Regions from separate parts of the Bradyrhizobium sp. 33ap4 genome, predicted to be linked through region 2. Evidence: predicted binding sites of a transcription regulator. Region 2 holds the regulator's gene; each other region holds the start of a gene.

Evidence for each region. Region 2 encodes PhoB, which activates phosphate uptake and scavenging genes when phosphate is short. Its sites were predicted from a motif close to TGTCATNNANCTGTCAT; they were not measured.
Region 1: Q2M23_RS14990 (alkaline phosphatase D family protein) is a predicted target of PhoB. The motif match lies at 2,656-2,672, and genes of this name have one in related genera.
Region 3: Q2M23_RS13390 (RNA degradosome polyphosphate kinase) is a predicted target of PhoB. The motif match lies at 6,766-6,782, and genes of this name have one in related genera.

Annotation. Positions count from the first base shown of each region.
Region 1 covers NZ_JAUMTJ010000017.1:24,443-34,148, forward strand. The annotation lists gene Q2M23_RS14985 (aldo/keto reductase) at 1-819, opposite strand; gene Q2M23_RS14990 (alkaline phosphatase D family protein) at 986-2,566, opposite strand; gene Q2M23_RS14995 (hypothetical protein) at 2,881-3,312, opposite strand; gene Q2M23_RS15000 (indolepyruvate ferredoxin oxidoreductase family protein) at 3,438-6,911, opposite strand; gene Q2M23_RS15005 (hypothetical protein) at 7,146-8,096, shown strand; gene Q2M23_RS15010 (carboxymuconolactone decarboxylase family protein) at 8,144-8,698, shown strand; gene Q2M23_RS15015 (SDR family NAD(P)-dependent oxidoreductase) at 8,700-9,500, shown strand.
Region 2 covers NZ_JAUMTJ010000023.1:98,519-108,224, forward strand. The annotation lists gene pstB (phosphate ABC transporter ATP-binding protein PstB) at 1-406, shown strand, start outside; gene phoU (phosphate signaling complex protein PhoU) at 513-1,229, shown strand; gene phoB (phosphate regulon transcriptional regulator PhoB) at 1,375-2,085, shown strand; gene Q2M23_RS19450 (GcrA family cell cycle regulator) at 2,381-2,893, opposite strand; gene Q2M23_RS19455 (aspartate aminotransferase family protein) at 3,381-4,589, shown strand; gene argF (ornithine carbamoyltransferase) at 4,589-5,515, shown strand; gene Q2M23_RS19465 (Hsp33 family molecular chaperone) at 5,736-6,737, shown strand; gene apaG (Co2+/Mg2+ efflux protein ApaG) at 6,848-7,246, opposite strand; gene Q2M23_RS19475 (OpgC domain-containing protein) at 7,534-8,793, shown strand; gene Q2M23_RS19480 (SGNH/GDSL hydrolase family protein) at 8,790-9,572, shown strand; gene Q2M23_RS19485 (SGNH/GDSL hydrolase family protein) at 9,586-9,706, shown strand, end outside.
Region 3 covers NZ_JAUMTJ010000014.1:141,051-150,756, forward strand. The annotation lists gene Q2M23_RS13355 (hypothetical protein) at 285-1,007, opposite strand; gene rnd (ribonuclease D) at 1,750-2,898, shown strand; gene Q2M23_RS13365 (cold-shock protein) at 3,255-3,458, shown strand; gene purN (phosphoribosylglycinamide formyltransferase) at 3,536-4,186, opposite strand; gene purM (phosphoribosylformylglycinamidine cyclo-ligase) at 4,183-5,256, opposite strand; gene Q2M23_RS13380 (CDP-alcohol phosphatidyltransferase family protein) at 5,417-5,959, shown strand; gene Q2M23_RS13385 (DnaA ATPase domain-containing protein) at 6,047-6,724, shown strand; gene Q2M23_RS13390 (RNA degradosome polyphosphate kinase) at 6,856-9,060, shown strand; gene ppx (exopolyphosphatase) at 9,073-9,706, shown strand, end outside.

The DNA.
Region 1 (9,706 bases), on a different contig from region 2:
TCAATCCCACGCCGGCGCAAACCCCGGATTGACGCAGCGCATGTCCTTGGGCAGCGCCGCAATCGCCTTGCGGTCCGCGTCGTCGAGCTTGACCTTCAGTGCGTCGAGATTGGCCTTTTGGCTTTCGGCGCGCGAGGCTTTCGGAATAGCCGCCACTCCATCCTGATCGAGCAGCCATTTCAGCGCCACCTGCGCCGCGGTCGCATCATGCTTGCTGCCGATTTTCGCCAGCGTCTCGTCGGTGGCGAAGCGGCCCTGGGCGAGCGGACAATAGGCCACCAGCGGGATCGATTTCGCGGCGAGATATTTGCGCACCGGCGTCTGGTCCAGCATCGCGTGATATTCGATCTGGTTGCAGGCGATCGGCGCCTTGATGTCCTCGACCACGGTCTTGAGCAGCGCGGTGGTGAAATTGGCGACGCCGATCGCGCGGGTGCGGCCTTCCTCCCTCAGCTTCATCAGCGTCTCGAAGACGGCAGGCAGCTTCATACTCCGCGACGGCCAGTGCACCAGATAGAGATCGACGTGATCGAGCCGCAGCTTCTTCAGGCTGGCGTCGAACGCTGTCCGGATCGCATCCGGCGCCAGGTTCTCGTGCCAGACCTTGGTGGTCACGTGCAGGTCCCTGCGCGCGACATTCGAGGCAGCGATCGCCGCCCCGATCGCCTCTTCATTGCCGTACATCTCGGCGGTGTCGATATGCCGATAGCCGAGCCCAAGCGCGCTCTCGACCGCCGCGCGGCAGGTATCGCCCTGCATGCGGAAGGTGCCGAGCCCGAGCTGCGGCAGGCTGATGCCCTGTGTCTGCAGATTTTCCATGGATAGCTCCTGACGCGTGGGACGCCGATGCCATCGACGACGTCACGCCAGCAAATCGTTTCGTGGGAATGAAATTGGCAGGAATGCCGACACGCAGTCTGCCCGCAAACCGGGCCCTCGGGCAAGACGCCGGCAATCAAGATGTCGCGACGGATCAGAGACGGCGCTAGATGTGCTGCGCCATGATCTGGCCGGGCCGCGCGTCCGGCCGCGGCTCGATATCGACCGACCAGAGGTCGTGGTTGTCGACGTCCTTCAGCGTCACCGTCATCACGCCGGTCTTGCCGTCGATGTCGACGCGGCCGAAGAATTGCAGCCCGAAGCACGGCGCGAGATTGTCGCCCTGCTCGGCCGAGCAGCCCTTCTGGTACATCGCCTTCGGGCCAAAGGTGTTGTCGAGCTCGCCCGGCGACCAGGTGCCGGCATGCAGCGGACCGGAGACGAACTCCCAGAACGGCTCGAACTCCTGGAACACCGCGCGGTTCGGATCATAGTGATGCGCGGCGGTGTAGTGCATGTCGGCGGTGAGCCACACCGTGTTGCGGACCCCGGCGCGCTTCATGAAGGACAACAGATCGGCGATCTCGTGCTCGCGCCGCGCGGGCGGCCCGTCGCCGAGCGCGACCGCATCGAGGCTGACGAGGCCGATCGGCAGATCCGCCGCGATCACCTTCCAGACAGCATCCGACGCCACCAGCTCCCGCTTCAGCCAGGCGAGCTGGCTCTGGCCGAGGATGCAGGCGTGGTCCGGATCGCCCTGCTTGTTCCAGCTGGAATCGCGATAGGAGCGCATGTCGATGATGAAGACGTCGAGCAGCGGCCCGTAGGGAATCTTGCGGTAGACGCGGCCATCGCGCTCCGGCATCAGCCGCATGGGCATGAATTCGTGGAAGGCGCGGCGTGCCCGTGCCACTAGGCGCGAGCTGCCGTCCGCCTCATAGCCGGTCGCATCGGTGGTGCCGAGTGGCGACCAGTCGTCGGCCACCTCGTGGTCGTCCCACTGCGCGAACATCGGCACCTCGGCGTGGAAGGCGCGGAAACTCTCGTCGAGCCAGTTGTATTTGTAGTTGCCGCGAAACTGATCGAGGCTCTGCGCGACGACGGATTTCTCCTCGGTGACGATGTTGCGCCAGATCTCACCGTTTGGGAGTTTCTGCTCCGACGGCACCGTGCAATCGGCGTAGATGTGATCGCCGGAATGGATGAAGAAGTCCGGACGCTCGTCCAGCATGGTGCGGTAGCTGCGCAAGCCGCCGCGCGCGGGGTCGATGCCCCAGCCCTGCCCGACGACGTCGCCGGACCAGACGAACGAGACGGGACGCCGGTCGGCCGGCGCGGTTCGGAAATGGCCGACCCGGCTTTCGCCTGATGTGCCCTCGCGGTCCTCGAAGCGCACGCGATAGAACAGGTCCTGGCCCGGCGGCAGGCCGTCGAGCAGCAGCTTGGCGGTGAAGTCGCGCTCGGGCAGCGCATCGGCGGACACGGTGCGCAGGATGCTGGCGAAGCTTTCGACCGCGGCGCATTCGATGTGCATCCGCGCGGCGCGATCGGCGCGCGCCCAGATGACAGCGGAATCGCTTGCCACGTCGCCGGACTGGATGCCCGCAATCGCGGGCCGATCCGCGGCGCGGCTCAGATACGGTCTTGCCAGCGCGCCGAATCCCGCCAGCGCCGCGGTCGACGCCGAGCGCACCAGAAGCTGGCGCCGGGTGAGGCCTCGCCGCCTCGCGGAGTTCGCTGTCGGCATCGAATAACCTTCGTCGAATCGCAACGAAGGTTTTGCCTGCGCTCCTTGACTCCGGCCTTACGGTTTCTTGACTCTCCGCCGACGGTTTTGCGACGGCGGGATGACTCGGGGGCGGCTGCTGGGACGGCGGCCCCGGATATCGAGCGCTCAAGCACCAAACCCGTCATCCTGAGGAGGTCGCGAAGCGGCCGTCTCGAAGGATGAACGGCCCGTCCGTGGCCGATCCATCCTTCGAGGCTCGCTTCGCTCGCACCTCAGGATGACGGGTCAAGGATTGACGCACTTCGAGAAAGCAGAGGCGCGAGAGCGCCGCCTCACCGATGCCAGTTGCAGATGCCGCCGGTGCGGCACGGCCAGGTCTGGATCCGTGTGTCACGGGCCTCCGCATCAAGCGGGTTCGAGTGGCGGCGCGCGAGCTTGGCACGGGCGGGCACGCGCGCTTCCGCGCGCTTCTTCTCGTGCGGCGCGGTCACCCTGGTGGTCCGAACGGCTTTCTTCGGCGCGACTTTCGGCTCCTCGACCTGCGGCTCGACATTCGCATGCTGATCGGGGCCATGGTCGGTCTTCGCCTCGACCGGAACGGGCTCGAACTGCGCCGGCGGGCCAAGCGGCTTCGGCGACAACACTGCGCGTGAAAGATCGAGGCTGAAGAACTCGCTGGGGCGATACTCGTCAGCCAACGCCACGCCGCCCAAAGCCAGGCACGCGGTACAAACGGTTGCAACAAAAGCGTTTTTCAGGACCATCAAACGGCCTCCTGAAATCACTCGAACAGACAGCCATCATGTAGGGGCTCGGGCGTACGAATCCAGCCACCGCTTGCAGGCAGGGTTGCCGGTCAACCAGGGCGGCTGTGGAAAGTTCCCCGGCCTTACTCCGCCGCCTGCGCCAGCGGCTGGCTGATCGCGCGCTCCAGCCGAGCGCATTCGGTGCGGTAGCGGGCGACGTTGCCCTCCTTGATGTGGCCATAACCACGCACGAGCTCCGCAGCCTTCGCCAGCGCCACGAGGCGCGGCAAGTCGAGCGGCTTCTTGCCGTCGAGGTGACGCAGGATCATCGCCGAATACTCGACCGGCAATGCGCGCTCCATCTTGCGCTCGGCGGTATAGCCGAAGATGTCGAAGGCGGTGCCGCGCAGGCCCTTCAGCCTTGCGAGCATGCCGAACGCCGTGAAGATCCACGGACCGAATTCACGCTTCTGCAGCCGCCCGGTGACGGGATCGCGCTGGGCCAGCAGCGGCGGCGCCAGCAAGACCTTCAAGCCGGAATTGCCTTGGAATTGTTCCCTCAAGGCCTTGCTGAACTCGCCGTCGGAATAGAGCCGCGCGACTTCGTATTCATCCTTGTAGGCCATCAGCTTGAACAGGCCCTTTGCGAAGGCCTCCGTCAGGTCCTGCGAGCCCGGCGCGGCCGCCGCCTCGGCGGTGCGGACGCGCGCTACATCGTCGAGATAGCGCCTGGCGTAGGCCGCGTCCTGATAGTCGGTGAGGAATTTGGCGCGGAACGCGATCGCCTCATCAAGCGTCTTCTTGGCCGGCGCGGCGCCGGCGCTCTTGAAGCGTGCGGCGCTGACCACGCGTTGCAGATCATGCGCGGCGAGCCGGCCCCACGAGAACGCGGTCTTGTTCATCTCGATGGCGGCGCCGTTGAGCTCGATCGCCTTCAGGATCGCTTCCAGCGACAGCGGGATCGCGCCGCGCTGAAAGGCAAAGCCGAGCATGAAGGCGTTGGTGGCGATGCTGTCGCCCATCAGCGCGGTGGCAAGCCCGGTGGCATCGAGGATATCGAGGTCGCCAGGCGTCACCGCGCCGTTTAGCGCGTCGCGCATCGAGCTGGCTTCGAAGTCGATATCGGGATCGATCACGAAGCTCGCGGTCGGCAAGAGATCGGCGTTGACCACGGCGCGGGTGACGCCGCGCTCGGCGCGGCTCAGCGCCGGCACGCTGGTGGCGACGACGAGGTCGCAGCCGAGGATCAGGTTGGCATTGCCCGGTGCGATGCGCACCGTGGTCAGCATGTCGGAGGCGGGCGCGAGCCGGACATGGCTCATCACGGCGCCGTTCTTCTGCGACAGGCCGGTGAAGTCGAGCGTCGAACAGGCGAGCCCCTCGACATGCGCGGCCATGCCGAGCAGCGCGCCGATGGTGATCACACCGGTGCCGCCGATGCCGGTGATCAGGATGTTGTAGGGATTGCTCAACGCGGCCACAGGCGGCGTCGGCAAGTCGGCGAACAACGCCTTGGGATCGGCGGCAGCGCGGTCCGCCTTGCGCAGCTTGGGGTCCTGCACCATCACAAAGCTCGGGCAAAAGCCCTCGATGCAGGAGAAATCCTTGTTGCAGTTCGACTGGTCGATGCGGCGCTTGCGGCCGAGTTCGGTCTCCAGCGGCTGCACCGAGACGCAGTTCGACGCCACCGAGCAGTCGCCGCAACCCTCGCAGACGCGCTCATTGATGAAGACGCGCTTGGCCGGATCGGGGAACAGCCCGCGCTTGCGGCGACGGCGCTTCTCGGCGGCGCAGGTCTGGTCGTAGATCAGGACGGTGAGGCCCTCGATCTCGCGCAGGATGCGCTGCACGGCATCGAGCTCGCGCCGATGATGAATGGTAGCGCCGGCCGGGAAATAATTGGCGGGATATTTGTCTGGATCGTCGGAGACGATCGCGAGCCGCTTGGTGCCCTCCGCCCAGACCTGGTGTGCGATCTGCGACACCGTAAAGCCGCCCTCGGCCGGCTGGCCGCCGGTCATCGCAACCGCATCGTTGTAGAGGATCTTGTAGGTGATGTTGACGCCGGCCGCGGCCGCTGCGCGCAGCGCCAGCAAGCCGGAATGGGTGTAGGTGCCGTCGCCGAGGTTCTGGAACACATGCTGTTCGCTGGTGAACGGCGCCTGCCCGATCCAGCTCACGCCCTCCGCGCCCATATGCGAGATGGTCTGGGTGTTGCGGTTCGGCACCGACAGCGCCATGCCGTGGCAGCCGATGCCAGCCATGGCGCGGCTGCCCTCGGGGATCTTGGTCGACGAGTTGTGTGGGCAGCCCGAGCAGAAATACGGCGTGCGCTGCAGCTTCGCGGTGCCCGTGCCCTCGGCGGGGCGATCGAACGCCTCGAGTTTTGCCAAACGCTGCTCCAGCAGCGGGCTGCGGTGACCGAGCCGGCGCAGCCGCGCCACCACGGCGGCGGCGACCATGGTCGGCGTCAGCTCGCCCTCGCTCGGCAGCAAGGGAGCGCCGCTCTCGTCGCGCTTGCCGACCACCGAGGGACGCTTGGAGGCGTCCATGTTGTAGAGGATGCGGACCAGCTGGTCCTCGATGAAGCCGCGCTTCTCCTCGACGACCAGCACATCCTGCAGGCCCTCGGCGAAGGCGCGCGCGCCGCGCGCTTCGAGCGGCCAGGTCAGCGCCACCTTGTAGATGCGCAGCCCGAGCGCCTGCGCATCGGCATCGGTGATGCCGAGATCGGCGAGCGCCTGGCGCAGATCGAGATAGGCCTTGCCGGTCGCCATGATGCCGAGCCGCGCCGGCTTCGAATCCAGCACGATGCGATCGAAGCGGTTGACGCGGGCGAAGGCCGCGACCGCCTCCATCTTGGGCCCGTGCAACCTGCGCTCGGCTTCGAGCGGCGGATCCGGCCAGCGGATCGAGAGCCCGTCCGGCGGCATCTCGAAATCGTCGGGCATGATGATCTTGATGCGATCGGGATCGCTGACGATCGAGGCCGAGCTTTCCACCGTCTCGGAGATCGCCTTGAAGCCGACCCAGCAGCCGGAATAGCGCGACAGCGCGAAGCCGAGGATGCCGAGGTCGAGATAATCCTGCAGCGTCGCCGGATTGACCACCGGCATCAGCGCCGAGGCGAACACCTGCTCGCTCTGATGCGCCAGGGTGGAGGATTGGCAGCCATGGTCGTCGCCGGCCAGCGCGATCACGCCGCCGTTCGGCGAGGTGCCGGCGGAATTGGCGTGCTTGAGCGCATCGAGCGAGCGGTCGACGCCTGGGCCCTTGCCGTACCAGATGCCGAACACGCCATCGACCTTGGCGCCGGGGAACATGCCGACCTGCTGGCTGCCCCACACCGCGGTCGCCGCCAGATCCTCGTTGAGGCCGGGGACGAAGGCGATGTCATGTTCCCTGAGGAAGGACTTCGCCCGCCACAGCGCGTGGTCGTACATGCCGAGCGGCGAGCCGCGGTAACCGGAGATGAAACCGGCGGTGTTCAGCCCGTGCGCGCGGTCGCGTTCGCGCTGCAACATGGGCAATCGGACCAGCGCCTGGGTACCGGAGAGGAAGATTCGTTTCGTGTCCAACCGGTACTTGTCGTCCAGTCCAACTTCCATCAACGCCATCAGTTTCACCGTCAGTCAGCCACGCCGGTCCGGACCGGTCTGATTATCTTCCGAAATGATCATGCATCAGCATGCACTGATTTTGTTATGCATGAACAGCCCCGTTCCATGGCCGCAGCACATATCTCATGTTGCGCATGCGAGGCCTTGTTGCGCTGCGAGGCCTTGTCGTTCTGCAAGGCCTTGCCGAACCCCGGCATCTTTGAAACGGTGGCGCGCAAAGGGAGACCAAGGATGATTACAGTCGAATCCGCATTCACGACGGAAATCGTGGAGAACGGCAATCTGCTGGTGGGTCCCTGGCGCAGCCCGAAGCAGATGCTGCAGGCCCAGACCTACGACTCCCACGCCTCGATTCACGACGATGCAACGGCGCAGAAGCTCGGCTTTCGCGGCGGCACGATCGAGGGACCGACCCATTTCAGCCAGTTCGCGCCGCTGTGCGAGCGGATCTGGGGCCGCGCCTGGTTCATCACTGGCTGCCTATCCGCGCATTACCGCAACCCGGTGTTCGAAGGCGAAGAGGTGCAGGCCCAGATCGAGAAGCCGAAGCCGGGCCAGACCGTTTGCACGATCGGGATGATCAAGCGCGACGGCACCGAGATCCTGCGCGGCACCGCCTCGATCGATGGCAACGGCAGCGAGACGGCGCTCAGCCACCGGCTCGGCGAATTGAAGCCGCTGACCGATCCCGTGATCCTCGCCGACATCAAGGTCGGCATGAAGACGCCGCGGCAGGCGATCAAGATGGATTTCGACCAGAACATGGGCGATCTCTATCCATTTTCGCTGGCCGAAAAGCTCAAGGTGATCACCGAGCCTTCGGATTATTATTCGCTGGAGCACAATCCCTGGGGCCGCGCCATCATCCCGATGGAGATGCTGAGCGTGCTGTTCCAGTACCGCGCGCGCGAGGACCGCCTGCCGGTCCGCGGCCCCGCCGTCGGGCTGTTCGCCGACCAGGAGATCCGTCTTCTGCGCGGGCCGCTCTTCCCCGGCGAGACCTATTGGGTCGAGCGCGAGGTCGTGGCGCTTTCCGGCAGCAAGCGCACCGAGAGCATGTGGGTGCGCTCGACCGTGTTCGATGCCGACAACGCGGTGGTCGCAACGATGCTGCTCAACGGCGCCAGCATGAAGGACTCCTACGCCAACTACGAAAGCGAGCACAAAGCCCTCTACGGCTGAAACGACAGCCGCCTCTTCCGCAAGCCGCCGAAACAAGGACAACAACAATGGCCCGCCTGCCCTATCTCGAAGCCGATCAGGTCGCCCCCGAATATCGTGACATGCTCAAGCGCAACACCAATCTGCACAAGCTGCTGGTGAACTCGCCGGACATGGCGCGCGCCTTCAACGGCGTCGGCGGCTATATCCGCTTCAAGAGCAAGCTCGATCCGCGCTTACGCGAACTCGCGATCCTGCAGGTCGGCTGGCTCGAGCAGTCGGAATACGAATTCACCCACCATGTGAAGATCGGCAAGGAGTTTGGCGTCACTGACGAGGATATAAAGGGCCTGATCGCGGAGACCAGTGGCCAGCCGTCGAAGCTCGAGCCGCTGGCAAAGGCGATCCTCAAGGGCGCCCGCGAGATGGTGCGCGAGCTCGCGATGTCGGAGGCGACCTTCGCCGAGATCAAGCAACATCTCTCCGACGAGCACATGACCGATCTCGTGCTGACGATCGCATTCTACTGCGCCGTGGTGCGGGTGCTCGCCACCATGCAGATCGACAACGAACCTTACTACAAGGAGGTACTGCAGCAGTACCCGCTACAGGGAGTGAAGTGAGATGCGCCTGCAAGATCGCGTCGCCATCGTCGTCGGTGCAGGCCAAAGCCCCGGCGAGGGCATCGGCAACGGCCGCGCCACCGCGCTGACCTTCGCGCGCGAAGGCGCCAGGGTGCTGTGCGTCGATTACAATCTGGCTTCGGCGCAGGAGACGGTCGACCTGATCGCGGCCAAGGGCGGGACTTCAGTCGCCTTCAAGGCCGACGTCACCAAAAATGCTGACATCAAGGCGATGGTGGCGGACGCACATGGCCGCTGGGGCAGTGTCGACATCCTGCACAACAATGTCGGCGTCAGCCTCTCCGGCGGCGATGCCGAACTGCTTGATATCACCGAGGAGGCGTTCGACCGCTGCGTGGCGATCAATCTGAAGAGCTGCATCCTCGCCGCCAAGCATGCGATCCCGATCATGCGCGCGCAGCAGCGCGGCTCGATCATCAACATCTCGTCGATGGCCGCGATCACGACCTATCCCTACGTCGCCTACAAGGCGACCAAGTCGGCGATGATCGCCTTCACCGAACAGCTCGCCTACCAGAATGCGCAATATGGCATTCGCGCAAACGTGATCCTGCCGGGATTGATGAACACGCCGATGGCGGTGGACACCCGCGCCCGCGAATTCAAGAAGAGCCGCGCCGAGGTCGAGGCCGAGCGCGACAGCAAGGTGCCGCTGCGTCACAAGATGGGCACCGGCTGGGACGTCGCCAATGCCGCGCTGTTTCTCGCCTCCGATGAAGCAAACTTCGTGACCGGCGTCACGTTGCCGGTCGATGGCGGCGCAAGTGTGCGGCGCGGTTAATCGAGACGATTAACCTGTGTGACAATTTGGGATTAATCACTGTGACGAAATCACGCGTTATTGCGCCGCAATGATTCGAAAAAATTGAAGTATTCCAATGACACGGCGATGTGACGACGCGTCCACATAAATCGAAATCCTGACTCGTTGTGGTCGCACGAAATTCATCTGCGCTCTGTATCTCGCACGCCAAGAACTTCTGGAGT
Region 2 (9,706 bases):
GTCCGAGATGGACGACCGGGTCGAGAAGGCGCTGCGCGGCGGCGCGCTGTGGAACGAGGTCAAGGACAAGCTGAACGCCTCCGGCCTGTCGCTCTCCGGTGGCCAGCAGCAGCGCCTGTGCATCGCACGCACCGTGGCGGTGCGCCCCGAGGTGATCCTGTTCGACGAGCCGTGCTCGGCGCTCGACCCGATCTCGACCGCCAAGGTCGAGGAGCTGATCCAGGAACTCTCCGAGGACTACACGATCGCGATCGTCACCCACAACATGCAGCAGGCGGCGCGCGTCTCCGACAAGACCGCCTTCATGTATCTCGGCGAGCTGATCGAGTTCGACGACACCAACAAGATCTTCACCTCACCGAGCGATCGGCGCACCCAGGACTACATCACCGGCCGGTTCGGTTGACCGGCGCATGATCCGGAAAAGTGGAAACCGGTTTTCCGATCAGGTCATGCTAAAATTCAGGACACGAAGCCATGATCCCCGGGATCATGGTTGAGGGAGACAAGCGATGGCTTCTGAACATACCGCCAAGGCATTCGACAGCGACCTGCAGGAGTTGACCCGCCTGGTCGCCGAGATGGGCGGCCTGGTCGAACGAATGATCACCGAGTCGGTCGACGCGCTGATCCGTCGCGACGTCGCGCTCGGCAAGCGCGTGGTCGCCGCCGACATCGAGATCGACAATCTGCAGCGCAACATCGAAGAGCGCGCGGTGCTGACGATCGCGCGCCGCCAGCCGATGGCGATCGACCTGCGTGAGATCGTCAGCGCGATGCGCGTCGCCACTGATCTCGAGCGGATCGGCGACCTCGCCAAGAACATGGGCAAGCGCGTCGCGGCGCTGGAGAGCGATTTCCAGCCGCTGAAGTTGATCCGCGGCCTCGAGCACATGACCGACCTCGTGCTGTCGCAGGTCAAGTCGGTGCTCGACGCCTATGCCGCGCACGACCTGCCGGCGGCGATGAACGTCTGGAAGGGCGACGAGGAGGTCGATGCGATCTGCACCTCGCTGTTCCGCGAACTGCTCACCTACATGATGGAAGATCCGCGCAACATCTCGTTCTGCATCCATCTGATGTTCTGCGCCAAGAACATCGAGCGGATCGGCGATCACGCCACCAATATCGCCGAGACCGTGTTCTACATGATCGAGGGCCAGCAGATCACCGACAAGCGCCCGAAGGGCGACATGACCACTTTTGCCACCACGGTGCCGGGCAACTGAGGCATGATCGGCAAGCACGGAACCGGCAAGAGCGAAACTGGACGATCCTCGCGACAAATCGTTTCCGCGGGGACTATGCTCAAGGAAGTAAGCGTTTCGGTTTGCGTCTGGGCAACGGATCACCACAGAGAAAGAACTTAAACCGATGAGCGCACGCATTCTGGTAGTCGAAGACGAGGAAGCGCTGACGACGCTGTTGCGCTACAATCTCGATGCGGAAGGCTACGATGTCGAGACGGTGGGGCGCGGCGACGATGCGGATACAAGGCTGAAGGAGCGCGTCCCCGACCTCGTGGTGCTGGACTGGATGCTGCCGGGCCTGTCCGGCATCGAACTGTGCCGCCGCCTGCGGGCGCGGCCCGAGACCAAGCAGCTTCCGATCATCATGCTGACCGCGCGCGGCGAGGAAAGCGAGCGCGTGCGCGGGCTTGCCACCGGCGCGGACGATTACATCGTCAAGCCGTTCTCGGTGCCGGAGCTGCTGGCGCGGGTGAAGGGCCTGTTGCGCCGCGCCAGCCCGGAGCGGCTTGCGACCGTGCTGACCTACGGCGACATCGAGCTCGACCGCGAGAAGCGCCGCGTGGCGCGCTCGGGCCGTCCGATCGATCTCGGGCCGACCGAGTATCGCCTGCTCGAATTCTTCCTCGAGCATCCCGGCCGCGTGTTCAGCCGCGAGCAATTGCTCGACAGCGTCTGGGGCCGCGACATCTACATCGATGAGCGCACCGTCGACGTGCATATCGGCCGCCTGCGCAAGCTGCTCAATCCGGGCCGCGAGCAGGATCCGATCCGCACTGTGCGCGGCGCCGGCTACGCGCTCGACGACCGCTTTGCCAAGGCCGAGCCGCAGCCGTAACGGCCATGCGGCATTCATAAACCGCAACACGGCGTCGTCCCGGCGAAAGCCGGGACCCATACGCCGCGGCCAGCGCAATCGGCACGCGGCCAGACGGCTTTCTAACAACACCCATTCGTGGTTATGGGTCCCGGCCTGCGCCGGGACGAGGCCGGTGACGTAGCGGTAGCCCGGATGGAGCCGACGGGTCGCGCGAACGAGCGCCCCGTTGGCTCCATCCGGGCTGCGTCACACAAAAAAATCCCCGCTTTCGCGGGGATTTGTCTTTGAGGTCTTCCGTCGTTTTCCCGAGTGCTCACTTGATCTGCGGTTTCGCCGACGGCCGGCGGCGATCGGCGGCGGGCTGGTAGGCGACGCGCGAGTGATGCGCGCAATAGGGCAGGCCGCCGAGCGCTTTGCCGCCGCAGAAGAAGAATTCCGGGCTCGAGGGATCGCCGACCGGCCAGTGACAGGTGGCCTCGTTGAGCTCGAGCAGCGACAGCCGCTGGCTCATCGGCACCACATTGTCGTAGGAGATCGGATCGGGCTCCATCTCGGCCTCGAAGGCGTGCGCCAGCGCGGTGTTGCCGCGCGAGACCGGGCGCGCCACCCGCATCATGTGCTGGGCGGGGCGGGCCTTGCGCTGCCGCGGCGCGGCCGTGGAGGGTGCCTTGGCGCGGCCGGAGAGGCCGAGCCGATGCACTTTGCCGATCACGGCGTTTCGCGTCACATTGCCAAGTTCCGCCGCGATCTGGCTGGCCGACAGGCCGGACTCCCAGAGCTTCTTCAGCTGCTCGACGCGATCGTCGGACCAGGTCAATACAGTCATCGCATTCTTCCCTTCGCGTAGCGCCGGCCAATCATTGGAGCGGCGCTGCGAGCCAATCTGGACAAAAATCCCTGCGGCCAGAATCCCTTAGCCCTCGCCGGGCACGGTGTTGCGCCCGAACGTTTACGCGAGACACAAAGGTTACTTAGAGGGTCCAGTACCGCCGCACGAGATGTCGTACCCGACAGGCCAAACGCTACAATATGGCGTGACTCTGGCGCAAGAGTCCGCGGTCGTGCGTCCACATGTTCCCACACAGTTAAGCATCGCGATGAGGCTTTTCCACCGCACCGGAATGCTCCGGATTGCGCTCGTTTCGCATTGCAGGAAGGCCACTTCGTGGCGATTGACACTTACCGACCGCAGCATAGAATGCCCGCCACGTGCCGCCCGCAAAGGCGGCCGTTTTGTTTTCCGAAGCTGGCCGTTGCTGCGCTGGCGTCAAGGCGCGCGGCAATTGTCGGCTTAAAAACCGTCAGTGATCGTCATGACCAACGCTGCCACGTCGCATCTGCTCCCCGTCTTCGCCAGGGTCGATCTCGGTTTCGAGCGCGGTGAGGGCGCCTGGCTGATCGCAACCAACGGCGACCGCTATCTCGATTTCACCTCGGGCGTCGCGGTCAACGCGCTCGGGCACGCGCATCCGCATCTCGTCAAGGCGCTGCAGGAACAGGCGACCAAGCTCTGGCACATGTCGAACCTGTTCAAGAGCCCGGACGGCGAGGTGCTTGCCGCGCGGCTGTGCGAGCAGAGCTTTGCCGACTTCGTGTTCTTCTGCAATTCCGGCGCGGAAGCGATGGAGGGCGTGATCAAGCTGGTCCGCCACTATCACTTCTCCAAGGGCCATGGCGAGCGCTACCGCATCATCACCTTCGAGGGCGCCTTCCACGGCCGCACGCTGGGCACGCTGGCGGCGACCGGCTCGGCGAAATATCTCGAGGGCTTCGGCCCGCCGATGGACGGCTTCGACCAGGTGCCGCATGGCGACATCGACGCGGTGAAGAAGGCGATCGGTCCGCACACCGCCGGCATCCTGATCGAGCCGGTGCAGGGCGAGGGCGGCGTGCGCTCGGCGCCGCAGGCGTTCTTCAAGGCACTGCGCGCGCTGTGCGACGAGCACGGCCTGCTGCTCGCCTTCGACGAGGTGCAGACCGGCATGGGCCGAACCGGCGAGCTGTTCGCCTACAAGCGCACCGGCGTCACGCCGGACGTGATGTCGCTGGCCAAGGCGCTCGGGGGCGGTTTCCCGATCGGCGCGGTGCTGGCGACCGCGCAGGCCGCGGCCGGCATGGCGCCCGGCTCGCACGGCTCGACCTTCGGCGGCAATCCGCTCGCGGTCGCCGCCGCCAATGCCGTGCTCGACGTCATGCTGAAACCCGGCTTCTTCGAGCATGTGCAGAAGATGTCGCTGCTGCTCAAGCAGAAGCTCGCCTCCGTCGTCGACCGCTATCCCGGCGTGCTGTCGGAGGTACGCGGCGAGGGGCTGTTGATCGGCGTCAAGGCCGTGGTGCCGTCGGGCGACCTGATCGCAGCGCTGCGTAGCGAGAAGCTGCTCACCGTCGGCGCAGGCGACAATGTGGTGCGGTTCCTGGCGCCGCTGATCGTGACCGAGTCCGAGATCGACCAGTCGATCACCGCGCTCGAGCGCGCCTGCGCGACATTGTCGGTGGCGCAGCCGAAGAAGGCGGCTGGATAATGAGCAAGCCGGTCCGTCACTTCCTCGATATCAACGAGCTGCCGCTCGGCGAGCTGCGCAACATGCTGTCCGCCGGAGCCGCCATGAAGGCGAAGCTGAAGGCGCATGAGAAGGGCAGGAAGCCGCTCGAAGGCAAGACGCTGGCGATGATCTTCGAGCGCCCGTCGACCCGCACAAGGGTGTCGTTCGACGTGGGCATGCGCCAGCTCGGCGGTGAATCCATCATGCTGACCGGCGCCGAGATGCAGCTCGGCCGCGGCGAGACCATCGCCGACACCGCGCGCGTGCTGTCGCGCTATGTCGATGCGATCATGATCCGCATCCTCAACCATGACGCGCTGCTCGAGCTCGCGGCTCACGCCACCGTTCCCGTCATCAACGGCCTGACCCGGCGTTCGCATCCCTGCCAGGTGATGGCCGACCTCATGACCTATGAGGAAAACCGCGGCTCGATCGAGGGCAAGACCGTGGCCTGGACCGGCGACGACAACAACGTGCTGGCCTCCTGGGCGCATGCCGCCGAGCGGTTCAAGTTCCAGCTCAATGTCGCGACCCCGCCGGAGCTGTCGCCGAAGAAGCCGATGCGCGACTGGATCAAGGCGACCGGCGCGCCGATCATGCTCGGCACCGATCCGGAAGCCGCCGTGCGCGGCGCCGACTGCGTCGTCACCGACACCTGGGTGTCGATGGGCGACAAGGAGGGCGAGCACCGCCACAACGTGCTGCGGCCCTATCAGGTCAATGCCAAGCTGATGTCGCTCGCCAAGCCGGACGCACTGTTCATGCACTGCCTGCCCGCGCATCGCGGCGAGGAGGTCACCGACGAGGTGATCGACGGGCCGCAATCCGTGGTGTTCGACGAGGCGGAAAACCGCCTGCATGCGCAGAAGGGCATTCTGGCCTGGTGTTTCGACGCGGTCGCGTAGTCGGAGATCAGAAGCGTTGTCGTCCCGGGCAAGCGAAGCGCGACCCCGGACCCATAACCATCGCTGTCAATTGTTGCGAAGGCTGGGGCACCAGCTTGATGCAAGCAACTCACATCGGTGGTTATGGGTCCCTGCTTTCGCATGCTTTCGCAGGGACGACGGAAACATCCGCGTTAGTGAACCCCTTTATTTCATGGTCCGAGACCCCAGATAGAGCGCCATGGTTTCACAATCCCCCGACATCAAAATCACGCCCGAGGCGCCGGTTCGCGCGCCCTCAGCGGTTCCGGTCGACGATGCCGTGCTGGCATTCGAGGTCGGCGCGCTGGACCTGCGCGGCCGGCTGACCCGGCTCGGCCCCGCGCTCGACGAGATCCTGCACAAGCACGATTATCCGCCCGCGGTCGGCAAGCTGCTCGGCGAGGCGATCGTGCTGACCACGCTGCTCGGCTCGTCGGTCAAGTTCGAGGGCCGCTTCATCCTGCAGACCCGGACCGAAGGTCCGGTCTCGCTCCTGATCGTGGATTTCCAGGCGCCCGACCGGCTGCGCGCCTATGCGCGCTACGACGCATCGCGCCTCAAGAATGGCCAGAGCTCGGGCGAGCTGCTCGGCAAGGGCCACCTTGCGATGACCATCGATCAGGGCTCCAACACCAGCCGCTACCAGGGACTGGTCGCGCTCGACGGCGGCGGCCTGGAAGAGGCGGCCCACGAATATTTCCTGCGCTCGGAGCAGATTCCGACGCGGGTGCGGCTTGCGGTCGGCGAGGAGATGCGCGGCGGCGAGGGCGGCAAGCTGCACTGGCGTGCCGGCGGCATCCTGCTGCAATTCCTGCCCAAGGCGCCCGAGCGCGCCAAGCAGGCCGATCTGCATCCCGGCGATGCGCCGGAAGGCACGGCCACGCATAGCGTGCCGGACGATGACGCCTGGGTCGAGGGCCAGTCGCTGATCTCGACCGTCGAGGACGTCGAGCTGATCGATCCCGATCTGTCCGGCGAGCGGCTGCTCTATCGCCTGTTCCACGAACGTGGCGTGCGTGTCTTCAACCCGCAAACGCTGCGCGCGCAGTGCTCCTGCTCGCGCGACGCGGTGTCGTCGATGCTGAAGAGCTTTGCGCCGAACGACCGCGCCGAGATGGTCAAGGACGGCAAGGTCGTCGTGACCTGCGAGTTCTGCTCGTCGGTGTATGAATTCACGCCGCAGGAAGCCGGCGTGGAGTAGACGCGTTCGTCATCGTAGCCCGGATGAAGCGCAGCGAAATCCGGGGCCGCTCCAACCGCGGATGCACCTGCCCCGGATTGCGCTTCGCTCCATCCGGGGCTACGCAGGCGTCAGTTCAGCACCCTTTTGCCGCCCGGGCTCGGGCTGTCCAGCGAAAATGTCGGCACGTCGATGTCGAAGCGCTCGCCGGCTTCGGTGACCATCTGATAGCTGCCGGTCATGAATCCGGAGGCGGTCGGCAGCGGCACGCCGCTGGTGTATTCGAAGCGTTCGCCGGGCGCGAGCACCGGCTGCTCGCCGACCACGCCCTCGCCGCGCACCTCCTGGCGGCGGCCGGTGGCGTCGGTGATGATCCAGTGCCGCGTCCGCAGCTGCACCGTATCCGGGCCCGAATTGACGATCACGATCTTGTACGACCAGAAATATTCGCGCCGGTCGACCGACGAGCGCTCCGGCATGAAGTTCGGCTCGACGGTGACTTCGATCTGGCGGGTAACGGCGCGGTACATGCGGCTCAATCCGATGGTCCTGGCGCATGGTCCGTTTTCGACCGGATCATGCTCAAACAGGGCGCTATCATAGCCAATTGAACCGCCGGAACCAATCGCCTGCCAGGCCGCGAAAGGGCGGGCTTGGAAAGCCGGATTTGGGGCGGCCCGTTCATCGCGGTTTCAACATAGTTCCGCTCTAAAGCGCGGCCGCATGCCGCCGCACTCCGTGCTTTGTCGGCAACTCGCGGACCGATATTATCTTTTCAGCACGGCGTGCGGGGCGTCCGCGGCCGACACGGTGTTTGATGAGCTCGATTGCCGATCCCATAGCCGGTTCGCCGGTGGCTGACGTCAAGGCCGAAGTAAAGGCAGAGGCCGAGGCGAAGGTTGCTGCGCCCGCGATCACGCTGCCGGCGACCGGCGAGCGCGAGCTCCGCCTCGATCTGTTCCGCGGGCTCGCGCTGTGGCTGATCTTCATCGATCATCTGCCGACCAATCTTCTGACCTGGCTGACGATCCGCAATTACGGCTTCTCCGACGCCACCGAGATCTTCATCTTCATCTCCGGCTACACCGCGGCCTTCGTCTACGGCCGCGCGATGCTGGAGGGCGGCTTCGTGATCGCGACCGCGCGCATCCTGCGCCGGGTCTGGCAAATCTACGTCGCGCACGTCTTCCTGTTCACGATCTTCCTCGCCGAGATCTCCTATGTCGCGACCTCGTTCGAGAACCCGCTCTACAGCGAGGAAATGGGGATCATGGACTTCCTCAAGCAGCCTGACGTCACCATCGTCCAGGCGCTGCTGCTGCGCTTCCGTCCGGTCAACATGGACGTGCTGCCGCTCTATATCGTGCTGATGCTGTTCCTGCCGCTGATCCTGTGGCTGATGAAATGGAAGCCCGACGTCACGCTCGGTCTCTCGGTCGTGCTCTACGCGCTGACCTGGCAGTTCGACCTTTATCTCTCGGCCTATCCGAACGGCTTCTGGGCGTTCAATCCGTTCGCCTGGCAATTGCTGTTCGTGTTCGGCGCCTGGTGCGCGCTCGGCGGGGCGCGGCGGATGTCGCGGATCCTGTCGTCGAACATCACGATGTGGATCTGCATCGTCTATCTGGTCGCGGCGTTCTTCGTGACCCTGACCTGGTACGTGCCGCAGCTCGGCCACATCATGCCGAAGGTGATCGAGCAATGGATGTATCCGATCAACAAGACCGACCTGGACGTGTTGCGATTCGCGCACTTCCTGGCGCTCGCCGCGCTCACCGTGCGCTTCCTGCCCAAGGACTGGCCGGGCCTGAAATCGCCCTGGCTGCGACCTTTGATCCTGTGTGGCCAGCATTCGCTTGAGATATTCTGCCTCGGGGTCTTCCTCGCCTTCGCCGGTCACTTCGTGCTTGCCGAAGTATCTGGCGGTGCCGCACTGCACGCCTTGATCAGCGTCTGCGGCATCCTCATCATGTGCGGCATGGCGTGGATCATTTCGTGGTACAAGCACTCCGCCGACAAAGGCGCCTCGAAAAAAGGCGCCGCCGGCAACGCCGATCTGGCGGGAGGGGGAGCATGAAGTCCGCGCGGACGATGCTGGGCCTGACGCTGCTCGCAGCCTGCCTGACGGCCGGTTTGGCGGCGGCGCCCGCGTGCGCCGGCGACACCGCGGAGCCGCCCCCGCCGCCGCCCTGCGACGTGCCCGCCTATCTGCTTACGAGCGAGAGCTCGCTGCCCAAGGTCACCGACGCCATCAAGTCCAACCGGCCGCTCAACGTGCTGGTGGTCGGCAGCCGCTCCTCGACCATCCAGGGCAACGAGGCGAGCGCCTATCCGGCCACGCTGCAGGCGGCGCTGAAGGAAGCGTTGCCGTCGTCGACGATCGATCTATCCGTAGAATTACAGGGAAAGAACACCGCCGAGGAGACCGCGGGAACTCTTGTTAAGCTTGTTGAAGCAAAAAAGCCTACTTTGGTTATCTGGCAGACCGGAACCGTCGATGCTATGCGAGCAATCGATCCCGACGATTTCCGTACCGCCATCAACGAAGGCGTTGTTGCGTTGCGGGACGCCGGGACCGACGTGGTGCTGGTCAATCTGCAATACAGCCCGCGTACGGAGACGATGATCTCTGCACCGCCCTATCTCGACAACATGAAGGTGGTGGCGCAGCAGCACGACGTTCCGCTGTTCGACCGGTTCGCGATTATGAAGCAGTGGAGCGACGCCGGATATTTTGACCTGTTCAGCACCTCGCATGGTGTCGATCTGGCCAAGAAGGTTCATGCCTGTCTCGGCCGCGCACTGGCGAAATTCGTGATCGATGCGGCCCATCTGGGCCCGGTGCAGCAGAATTAAGGAAGCAGAGTAAATGCGTTTTGCCTTCCCTTTTCGCGCTTCCGCAGGGCGAGGTCTCTGTGCCGTTGCGGTGCTGACGCTGCTCGCGGTTGTGCCGTCGCGCGCGCAGACCGACCAGCATGCAGCGCTTTCGT
Region 3 (9,706 bases), on a different contig from region 2:
AAAACAAGGAGCAGACCGATCGAAGACGCACTCTGCCCTCGGTCACTCGGATATTCGAGATAGCGCACGCGCTGGTATTTTGGCCCTTCGCCGACTGCGATGGCGCTGTAGGCGAAACCAGAGTCGCCCCCTCGGGCGCCATCATCCAACCTCCGGCATGTTCGGTACTCGGCGCGACAAAGGCGCCCGGCGAACGACGGCGTGACTCACGAATTTGCGCGCGGAGCCATTCGATTTTGCGCGCTATGACAGGCAGCCCCTGCCACCGAGTTGCCCGTCTGGGGCTATCCAGTCCTTGGCAACGCTGCCCGGTGCCGTGACCAGCGATTGCTCGCCAATCCGGCACGGAACACCGCGTCAGCGCTGTTGGGGATGGTCTGCGCGAACCATCGGTCGACATCCGGCGAGGTTTGGGTCGTCGGCTCATCGCGATAGCGAAGCCGGCCATAGGCCCCCCGCATCACCATCGTCGTCTTCTCGACGGTTTGACGAGGGTACAGGGTTGCAGCCAGTTTGAGACAGAGATCGTCGAGATCATCCGCGTGCGTGTCGTCCGAGATAGCCGGCACGACGCTGCGGCACTGCGCGCGACCCAGCACGTAGATGACGGGATTTCTCGTTCGCCAGCACAAGCAGAATTCAGCCGGCGCCGCCGGGTGACCGAACTCCGCCGTCATAGCGGTATCGAACATCCGCTTGAAAGAGCCGCGACCACGATGCGTGTCTCTGACGGCGGTACCCGAGAGATAGATCACCGACGTGCTGGCAAGGGCGAGGCGCTGAATGATGAGGTAAGCCACGCATTCACCGCCGTGATGGAGCAGGACAATGCCGTGGTCGGGCTTGAACGGAGAGTGTTCGCGGGACCAGAACTTTTCCTCCGTCAACCAATTCGTGTCGATGATGCTGTTGATGCTCTCGAGCACTGCATCGCGGCGTTGTTCCGGGACTTCAGAGGCGATTTGAAACAGCTCGCTGGTGACAGCCCCGGGCTGCGTCGCGATCACGATAGCGGCTCCTTGGTCATCGACTTCAGGTTGCTTTGGCAGAATACGGCACCCATGATCGGCCAGGCAAGCCGGCCCCGAGAAAGCTCAGCACTCCGGTTGACCCAAATCGCCATCCCGACGGCGCAAGCTCCCGCAGCGGCGCGCCCCCACTACGACTGTCATCGTCCGCGAAAGCGGGCGATCCAGTACGCCGCGGCCTCTCGGTTCGAGCACAACTGTCTCTGGAATACTGGGCGGATTCAACCGGTCGAGCCGGGCGATCAAAGCTGCAAGTGGGGACGCAATGACGGCGCGGTGCGCCTCGTCACCATGACGGGTCGGTTGCAGAAGTCCGCAAATGTCACAGCCCCAAGCGTGGCGACGCATGACTTCGGAATAATGGAAAAATATCGCTGATTTGCCCGACGTGTCAAGTTGCCGTGTCGAACACGCTAGCTGTCGGCTCCTTTGCATGGGGTTGTTTTCGATATTTTGGTCGTGCGCCCCGGCGCCAGCGGGCTATCGCCTGTGGCGCTCAGCCCCCGATCGTCATGCCCGGTCAAGCCGGGCGGTGACACCGAAGGTGGCGGACGACCGACGAACTGCCGGCACGACCGGGCCGAAAACACCCTCGAATCACGCCCAATCAATTCAAAAATGGCCCGTCCCTCACCCCGCGCAGGGCCAAAATCCCTGCAAGACCCTTGACATAGCTGCCCTTTCGGCAGAACGCGTGTGGTCAAGCCGTTATGGACACTTCATGGATTTGATTAGCACGACCTCCGACCTCGCCGCCGCCTGCGACCGGCTCGCCAAACACAAGGTCATCACTGTCGACACCGAGTTCCTGCGGGAGACGACCTACTATCCGCTGCTCTGCGTCGTGCAGATGGCCAGCGCGGACGAAGCCGTCGTGGTCGACGCGCTGGCACCCGGCATCGACCTCAAGCCGTTCTTCGACCTGATGTCGAACGAGGCCGTGCTCAAGGTATTCCACGCCGCGCGGCAGGACATCGAAATCGTCTGGCACCTGTCCGGCACGATCCCGCATCCGATCTTCGACACCCAGGTCGCCGCCATGGTGCTCGGCTATGGCGACAGCATCGCCTACGACCAGCTCGTCGACCGCGTCACCGGCCACCGCCCCGACAAGACCCATCGCTTCACCGACTGGTCGCGCCGGCCGCTGACCGACGAGCAGCTCCACTACGCCGTCTCCGACGTGACGCATCTGCGCGAAGTGTTCGCAGCCCTCGATGCCGATCTGAAGAAGCGCGACCGTAGTGACTGGGTCAGCGAGGAGATGGAGGTCCTGACCTCGCCGAAGACCTACGACTTCCATCCCGAGCGCGCCTGGGAGCGGCTCAAGACCCGCGTGCGTAAGCCGCGCGAGCTCGCGGTGCTGATCGAGGTCGCGGCCTGGCGCGAGCAGGAGGCGCAGAGCCGCGACGTGCCGCGTTCGCGCGTGCTCAAGGACGATGCGGTCGGCGATATCGCCACCCATGCGCCGACCTCGCTGGAGAAGCTCGGCAATCTGCGCTCGCTGCCGAAGGGCTTTGAGCGCTCGAAATGGGGCGCTGACATCATTGCCGCCGTGCAGCGCGGGCTCGCCCGCGACCAGGCCATGCTGCCCAAGCTGGAGAAGCCGAGAAACAATTCCAACGGCGCGGCGACCGTCGAGCTGTTGAAGGTGCTGCTGCGCATGACCTCGGAGCGCCACGGCGTCGCCAGCAAGGTGATCGCCACCGTCGACGACCTCGAGCAGATCGCGGCCAGCGATCAGGCCGAGGTCGGCGCCCTGCACGGCTGGCGCCGCGAACTGTTCGGCGAGGCCGCGCTCAAGCTCAAGCACGGCCAGCTTGCGCTGGCGATCGACAAGGGCCGCGTGGTGCGGGTGGACCGGGGTTAGCGCGTCCGCCTGGTGCCCGCCAGGTTCCACCGGCAGTCGGCCAGTGGCCGAACGTGTTGCCCCAGAGTTCGACCGGCACAGGCTGAGGTTGCGTCACGCAAAACCACCGCGCTTGCTAAGGCGCAATTTTCGTGTTGCAATCCGTTCACAATCGGATTTGCGGCCGTTCGACTGTGCGTTTCGCGACGTTGATATCCAAGGCTTCGATGTACAGGGCCTCGAGAGGCGAAACTTCGGACTTGAAGACTTTGGATCTGACGACCCGGGAAGTGAACAGACAGCGCAAAGTCCGCTTGTGGCGTGGCACGTGGAAAACGTGGCCGCGTCTTTTTTATGTCTAAACTGGGAGAGAGACGATGCCGAAGGGTACCGTCAAATGGTTCAACCCGACCAAAGGTTACGGGTTCATCAAGCCAGCCGTCGGCGACAAGGACGTGTTCGTCCACATCTCGGCGGTCGAGCGCGCGGGCCTCAGCACATTGAACGAGAACCAGTCCGTCGAGTACGAGCTGGTGGAGAACCGCGGCAAGGCGTCGGCAGAGAACCTCAAGGTTCACTGAACGCCGCTGCCAGCGGAATTCATCCTGATGCCTCCCCCGGCCGCATCACCCCGGGGGATGTCTCCTGCAACCGCGCGCTAAGGCGCCGGCGCGATCAGGGTATGGTCGGTTGCGCCGCTGCCCAGGGTCCTGCAGAGATCGCCTTCCAGCTTGAGCCGGCCGCTCGCCAGCAGCCGCAGCGCCTCCGGATAGATGCGATGCTCGATGGTGATCACGCGCGCGGCGAGCGTCTCGGCCGTGTCGTCGTCAGCGACCGTGACCGCGCCCTGCATCACGATCGGTCCGGCGTCGGTCTCCGGGATCACGAAATGCACCGTCGCTCCGGACAGCTTGACCCCTGCACGCAACGCCTGGCCGTGCGGATCGAGACCCGGAAAGCAAGGCAGCAGCGAGGGATGGATGTTGAGCATCCGCCCGTACCAGTGCCGCGCGAACTCGGCGGTGAACAGCCGCATGAAGCCGCCGAGGCAGATCAGCTCGACCTGCCTGTCGTCGAGCGCCCGCTGCAGCACGGCCTCGAAGCCGGCGCGGTCCTTGCCGAACGGCTTGCTCTCGATGACGATGGTCGCAATGCCGCTCGCGGCCGCCTTCTCGAGCCCGGCAGCATCGGCACGGTTCGAGATCACAGCCACGATCTCGGCCGGGAAATCCTCAGCCTTCGCAGCCTCGATCAGCGCGGCCATGTTGGAGCCGCGGCCGGAGATCAGGATGGCGACGCGGCGCTTCATCGCGAGAGATCGAGATGACCGTTATAGACCACGCGATGCTCGCCTTTGGCCTCGATCACCTCGCCGAGCAGCGCCACGGTCTCGCCGCCGGCGGTGAACGCCTCGGTCACGGCGTCGACCGCATCAGCCTTGACGATCGCGATCATGCCGATGCCGCAGTTGAAGGTGCGCAGCAGCTCGAGCTCGGCGATGCCGCCCTGCTCGGCCAGCCATTTGAACACCGGCAGCACCGGCAGCCGCGCCAGATCGATGCCGACGCCGAGATGCTTCGGCAGCACGCGCGGAATGTTGTCGGTGAAGCCGCCGCCGGTGATGTGGGCGAGCCCCTTCACCGCGCCGGTGTCGCGGATCGCGCGCAGGCAGGATTTCACATAGAGCCTGGTCGGCGTCAGCAGCGCGGCGCCAAGCGTCATGACCGGCGCGAACGGCGCCGGCGCGTCATAGGCAACGCCGGACTGCTCGACGATCTTGCGCACCAGCGAATAGCCGTTGGAGTGCACGCCGGAGGAAGCCAGCCCGATCACGGCATCGCCCGCCGCGATATCCGCGGTCGGCAGCAGCGTGCCGCGCTCGGCCGCGCCGACCGCAAAGCCGCCGAGGTCGTAATCGCCATCCTTGTAGAGGCCGGGCATCTCGGCGGTTTCGCCGCCGATCAGCGCGCAGCCGGATTCGCGGCAACCCTCGGCGATACCAGCGACGATCTGCGCGGTGGCCTCCGGGTGCAGCTTGCCGCAGGCGAAATAGTCGAGGAAGAACAGCGGTTCCGCGCCCTGCACGACGAGGTCGTTGACCGACATCGCGACCAGATCGATGCCGATGCCGCCATGAATGCCGGTCTCGATCGCGATCTTCAGCTTGGTGCCGACGCCATCGGTCGCGGCCACCAGGACCGGATCCTTGAAGCCGGCGGCCTTGAGGTCGAACAGCCCGCCGAAACCACCGATCTCGGCGTCCGCGCCAGGCCGCGCGGTGGCCCGCACCATCGGCTTGATCAGATCGACCAGTCGATTGCCGGCGTCGATATCGACACCCGAATCCGCGTAAGTGAGCCCGTTTTTGCGCTCGGTCATGCCCAATTCCAGATGATCAGGGGCTGGTTACGAGGAATTCCGCCCCCGCGCAATGGCTCGCGGCGCTGCTGCCGCGATACTATGTAGATAACACAAGGCGGCTGCGCAAAAGAGCCGGATATCGAGTAAAATCAGGCTTCTAGCCGGGAAGCGATCCAAGTTGAGCATTCCGAACATCATCACCCTCGGCCGCATCATCCTGGTGCCGGTGATCGTCTGGGCCATCGTGTCCAGCCAGATGGAGATTGCGTTCGCGATCTTCGTGATCGCCGGCGTCTCGGACGCGGTCGACGGTTTCCTCGCCAAGCGCTTCAACATGACGAGCGAGCTCGGCGCCCTGCTCGATCCGCTCGCCGACAAGGCGCTCCTGGTGTCGATCTATGTCGCGCTCGGAATCTGGGGCGCGGTGCCGCGCTGGATCGTGATTCTCGTGGTGTCACGCGACATCATGATCGTCTCCGCCGTGATTGTGTCATGGTTGTTCGACAAGCCAGTCGAGATGAAGCCGCTGATGGTGTCGAAGCTGAACACGGTGGCGCAGGTCGCGTTCGCAGCGCTGGTGCTGGCCTCGCTCGGCTTCGGCTTTCAGCCGCACCCTTACGACCTGATCCTGATGGGCCTGGTCACGATCTTTACTTTGGGTTCGGTGTCCCTCTATCTCGTGGAGTGGGTGCGGCACATGAGCACGATCGAAGCTCGGTAGGCGGGATCCGGAAAAGTGGAAGCCGGTTTTCCCGCGACAAACGCAACGCGTTTACGCATAGCTAGATAAAGTGGTTTGGAGACCTGCGTGGCCAGTAGCGTTCAACCTCGTCAATTGGCCTTGGCCCTGCCGCACGAGGAGAAGCTGACCCGCGACGATTTCCTTGAGGGCCCTGCCAATGAGGCGGCGCTGGCGCTGATCGACGGCTGGCCGGACTGGCCAAACCGAATCATGCTGCTGGTCGGGCCTGACGGCTCCGGCAAAAGCCACCTCGCCGCGATCTGGGCCGAGAGCGCCGGCGCGCGCTCGACCGCGGCGCATGCGCTGACCGCCGACACGGTGCCGACCGCGCTTGCGACCGGTGCGCTGGTGGTCGAGGACCTGAGGCCGTCGGATTTCGACGAGCGCGCGATGTTTCATCTGATGAATCTGGCGCGCCAGGACGATGCCTACGTGCTGATCACGGCGCGCATTCCGCCCTCGGCGTTCGAGATCGAATTGCGCGACCTGCGGTCGCGGCTCCGCGCGGTGCCGACCGTGACGCTGCTGCCGCCGGACGACCAGCTGTTCCGCGGCCTGATTGTCAAGTTCTGCGCCGACCGCCAGATGAGCGTGGACGAACCGCTCGTCAGCTATCTGAGCAACCGGATCGAGCGTTCCTACGTTGCCGTCCGGCAGGCGGTCGAGCTCCTGGATACCGAGGCACTCCGGCTCGGCCGTCCCGTCACGCGGGCGCTGGCGGCGGAGCTGTTGCGCGACGCCTGATCCATCCCGCGGCTTGACGGCGCAGGCGAGCGGAACATCAATGTCATCGAAACGTCATCGCAATATCACATGGTCTCTGCGGCTCTCGGCTACACCGCCCCGGCCCCTGCCCTGAATTGGACCAGCACTTTATGGACTCGGCACAAGCTACTGAAATCAAAGAAAAAGAGGCGGAGTTTCCCGCCATTCCCGCAATCGCGACCAGCCCCGAACGCTTCATCAACCGGGAGCTGTCCTGGCTGCACTTCAACCGGCGGGTGCTCGAGGAATCGGTCAATCTCGGCCATCCCGTGCTGGAGCGGGTCCGCTTCCTGTCGATTTCGGCGAATAACCTCGACGAGTTCTTCATGGTCCGTGTCGCCGGCATCAAGGCGCAGGTCCGCGAGGGCATTACCGAGCGCAGCCCGGACGGCCTGCTGCCGGCCGATCAGCTCGTGATGATCAACAAGACCGTCTCGCAGCTCGCCTCCGACCAGCAGGCGATCTGGAGCGACCTGCGGGATATCCTGGCCAAGGTCGGCATCCAGCTGGTCGACGGCCGCGACGTCACCAAGTCCGAGCGCAGCTGGATCGAGGATCACTTCCTCCACAGCATCTTCCCGCTGCTGACGCCGCTGGCGATCGACCCGGCGCATCCCTTCCCGTTCATCCCGAATCTCGGCTTCACGGTGGCGCTGCAATTGTCGCGGATCTCCGACGGCAAGGCGATGAACGCGCTGATCCGCATGCCCGGCAAGATCGACCGCTTCATCCGCATCCCCTCCACCAAGGAAGGCGCGCCGGCGCGGCTGATCACGCTGGAGCAGGCCACCGGTCTCTTCATCGGCCGCCTGTTCCCCGGCTACACCGTCAAGGGCCAAGGCGCATTCCGCATCATCAGAGACTCCGAACTCGAAATCGAGGAAGAGGCCGAAGACCTCGTTCGCCTGTTCGAGACCGCGCTCAAGCGGCGACGCCGCGGGTCGGTGATCCGGCTCGAGATCGAGGCCACGATGCCAGAGGAGCTGCGCATCTTCGTGCAGCACGCCTTGTCGGCCGCAGACGACGAAGTGATCCTGGTCGACGGCGTGCTGGCGATGAACGAGCTGTCGCAGCTCACCCGCCTCAATCGCCCCGACCTCGAATTCCCGCCCTATGTGCCGCGCCACCCCGAGCGGGTGCGCGATCATGGCGGCGATATCTTCGCCGCCATCCGCCAGAAGGACCTCGTGGTCCATCACCCCTACGAATCCTTCGACGTCGTGGTGCAGTTCCTGCAGCAGGCGGCACGCGATCCCGACGTGGTCGCGATCAAGCAGACGCTCTATCGCACCTCGAACAATTCGCCGATCGTGCGCGCGCTGGCGGAAGCCGCCGAGGCCGGCAAGTCGGTGACCGCGCTGATCGAGCTGAAGGCGCGCTTCGACGAGGAAGCCAATATCCGCTGGGCCCGCGACCTCGAACGCGCCGGCGTGCAGGTGGTCTACGGCTTCATCGAATTGAAGACGCATGCCAAGCTGTCGATGGTGGTGCGCCGCGAGGGCGGCAATCTCACGACCTATGTGCACACCGGCACCGGCAACTATCACCCGGTCACCGCGCGCATCTACACCGACCTCTCCTACTTCACCTCGGATCCGATCATCGGCCGCGACGTCGCGCGGGTCTTCAACTACATCACCGGCTATGCCGAGCCGAGCGACATCGAGAAGATGGCGGTGTCGCCGCTGACGCTGCGCAAGCGGATCATCGAGCACATCCACGGCGAGATCGCGCACGTCAAGCACGGCCGGCCCGGCGCGGTCTGGATGAAGATGAATGCGCTGGTCGACCCTGATATCATCGACGCGCTGTACGAGGCCTCGCAGGCCGGCGTCTCGGTCGAGCTCGTGGTGCGCGGCATCTGCTGCCTGCGGCCGGGGCTGCCGGGACTGTCGGAGAACATCCGCGTCAAATCGGTGATCGGCCGGTTCCTGGAACACGGCCGAATCTATTGCTTCGGCATGGGTCAGGGCCTGCCGAGCACAAAAGCTGCTGTGTATATCTCGTCCGCCGACATGATGCCGCGGAACCTCGACCGTCGCGTCGAGGTTCTCTGTCCGCTGCAAAATCCCACGGTGCATCAGCAGGTTCTCGAACAGATCATGGTCGCGAACCTGAAGGACACCGAGCAAAGCTGGCAATTGTTGCCGGATGGGTCGTCAACGCGTATGAAGGCCGCGAAAGGCGAAGAGCCCTTCAATCTGCATGACTACTTCATGACAAATCCGAGTCTGTCCGGCCGTGGTAAGTCTCTCAAGGAATCTTCACCGCGCCGTCTCACGCGTCGCAACGAGCGTCAGCAGCCATCGTCTTAAGGGGGCCTTACGGTGAAGCGGCCGCGGAAGCGCGCTTCCAGCGTCGCTGTCATCGATATCGGCTCGAACTCGGTTCGTCTCGTGGTCTACGAGGCGATGGCGCGCAGCCTCATCACAATCTTCAACGAGAAGGCGCTGTGCGGGCTCGGGCGCGAGGTGCAGAGCACCGGCCTGCTCGCAACCGATGCCGTCAACAAGGCGCTCACCGCGCTGCGCCGTTTTCGTGCGCTGTGCAGGATCCAGCAAGTCGGCCGCGTCTACGCGATCGCGACCGCGGCCTGCCGCGACGCCAAGAACGGTCCGGACTTCATCGCCAAGGCCGAGCGCATCTGCGGCGCCAAGATCGAGATCCTCACCGGGCCGCGTGAAGCGAAGCTATCCGCGCTCGGCGTCGTCTCGGGCGTGCACAATCCGAACGGCATCGTCGGCGATCTCGGCGGCGGCTCGCTTGAACTGATCGATGTCAAGGGCAGCCGCGTGCGCAGCGGCGTGACGCTGCCGCTCGGCAGCCTCGCGCTGCAGGACCTCTCCAACAAATCGCTCAAGCGCGCCGAACGCATCGTCAAGAACGAGCTGCTCGGCGTCGCCCAGCTCAAGACCGGGCGTGGCCGTACCTTCTATGCCGTCGGCGGCACCTGGCGTGCGC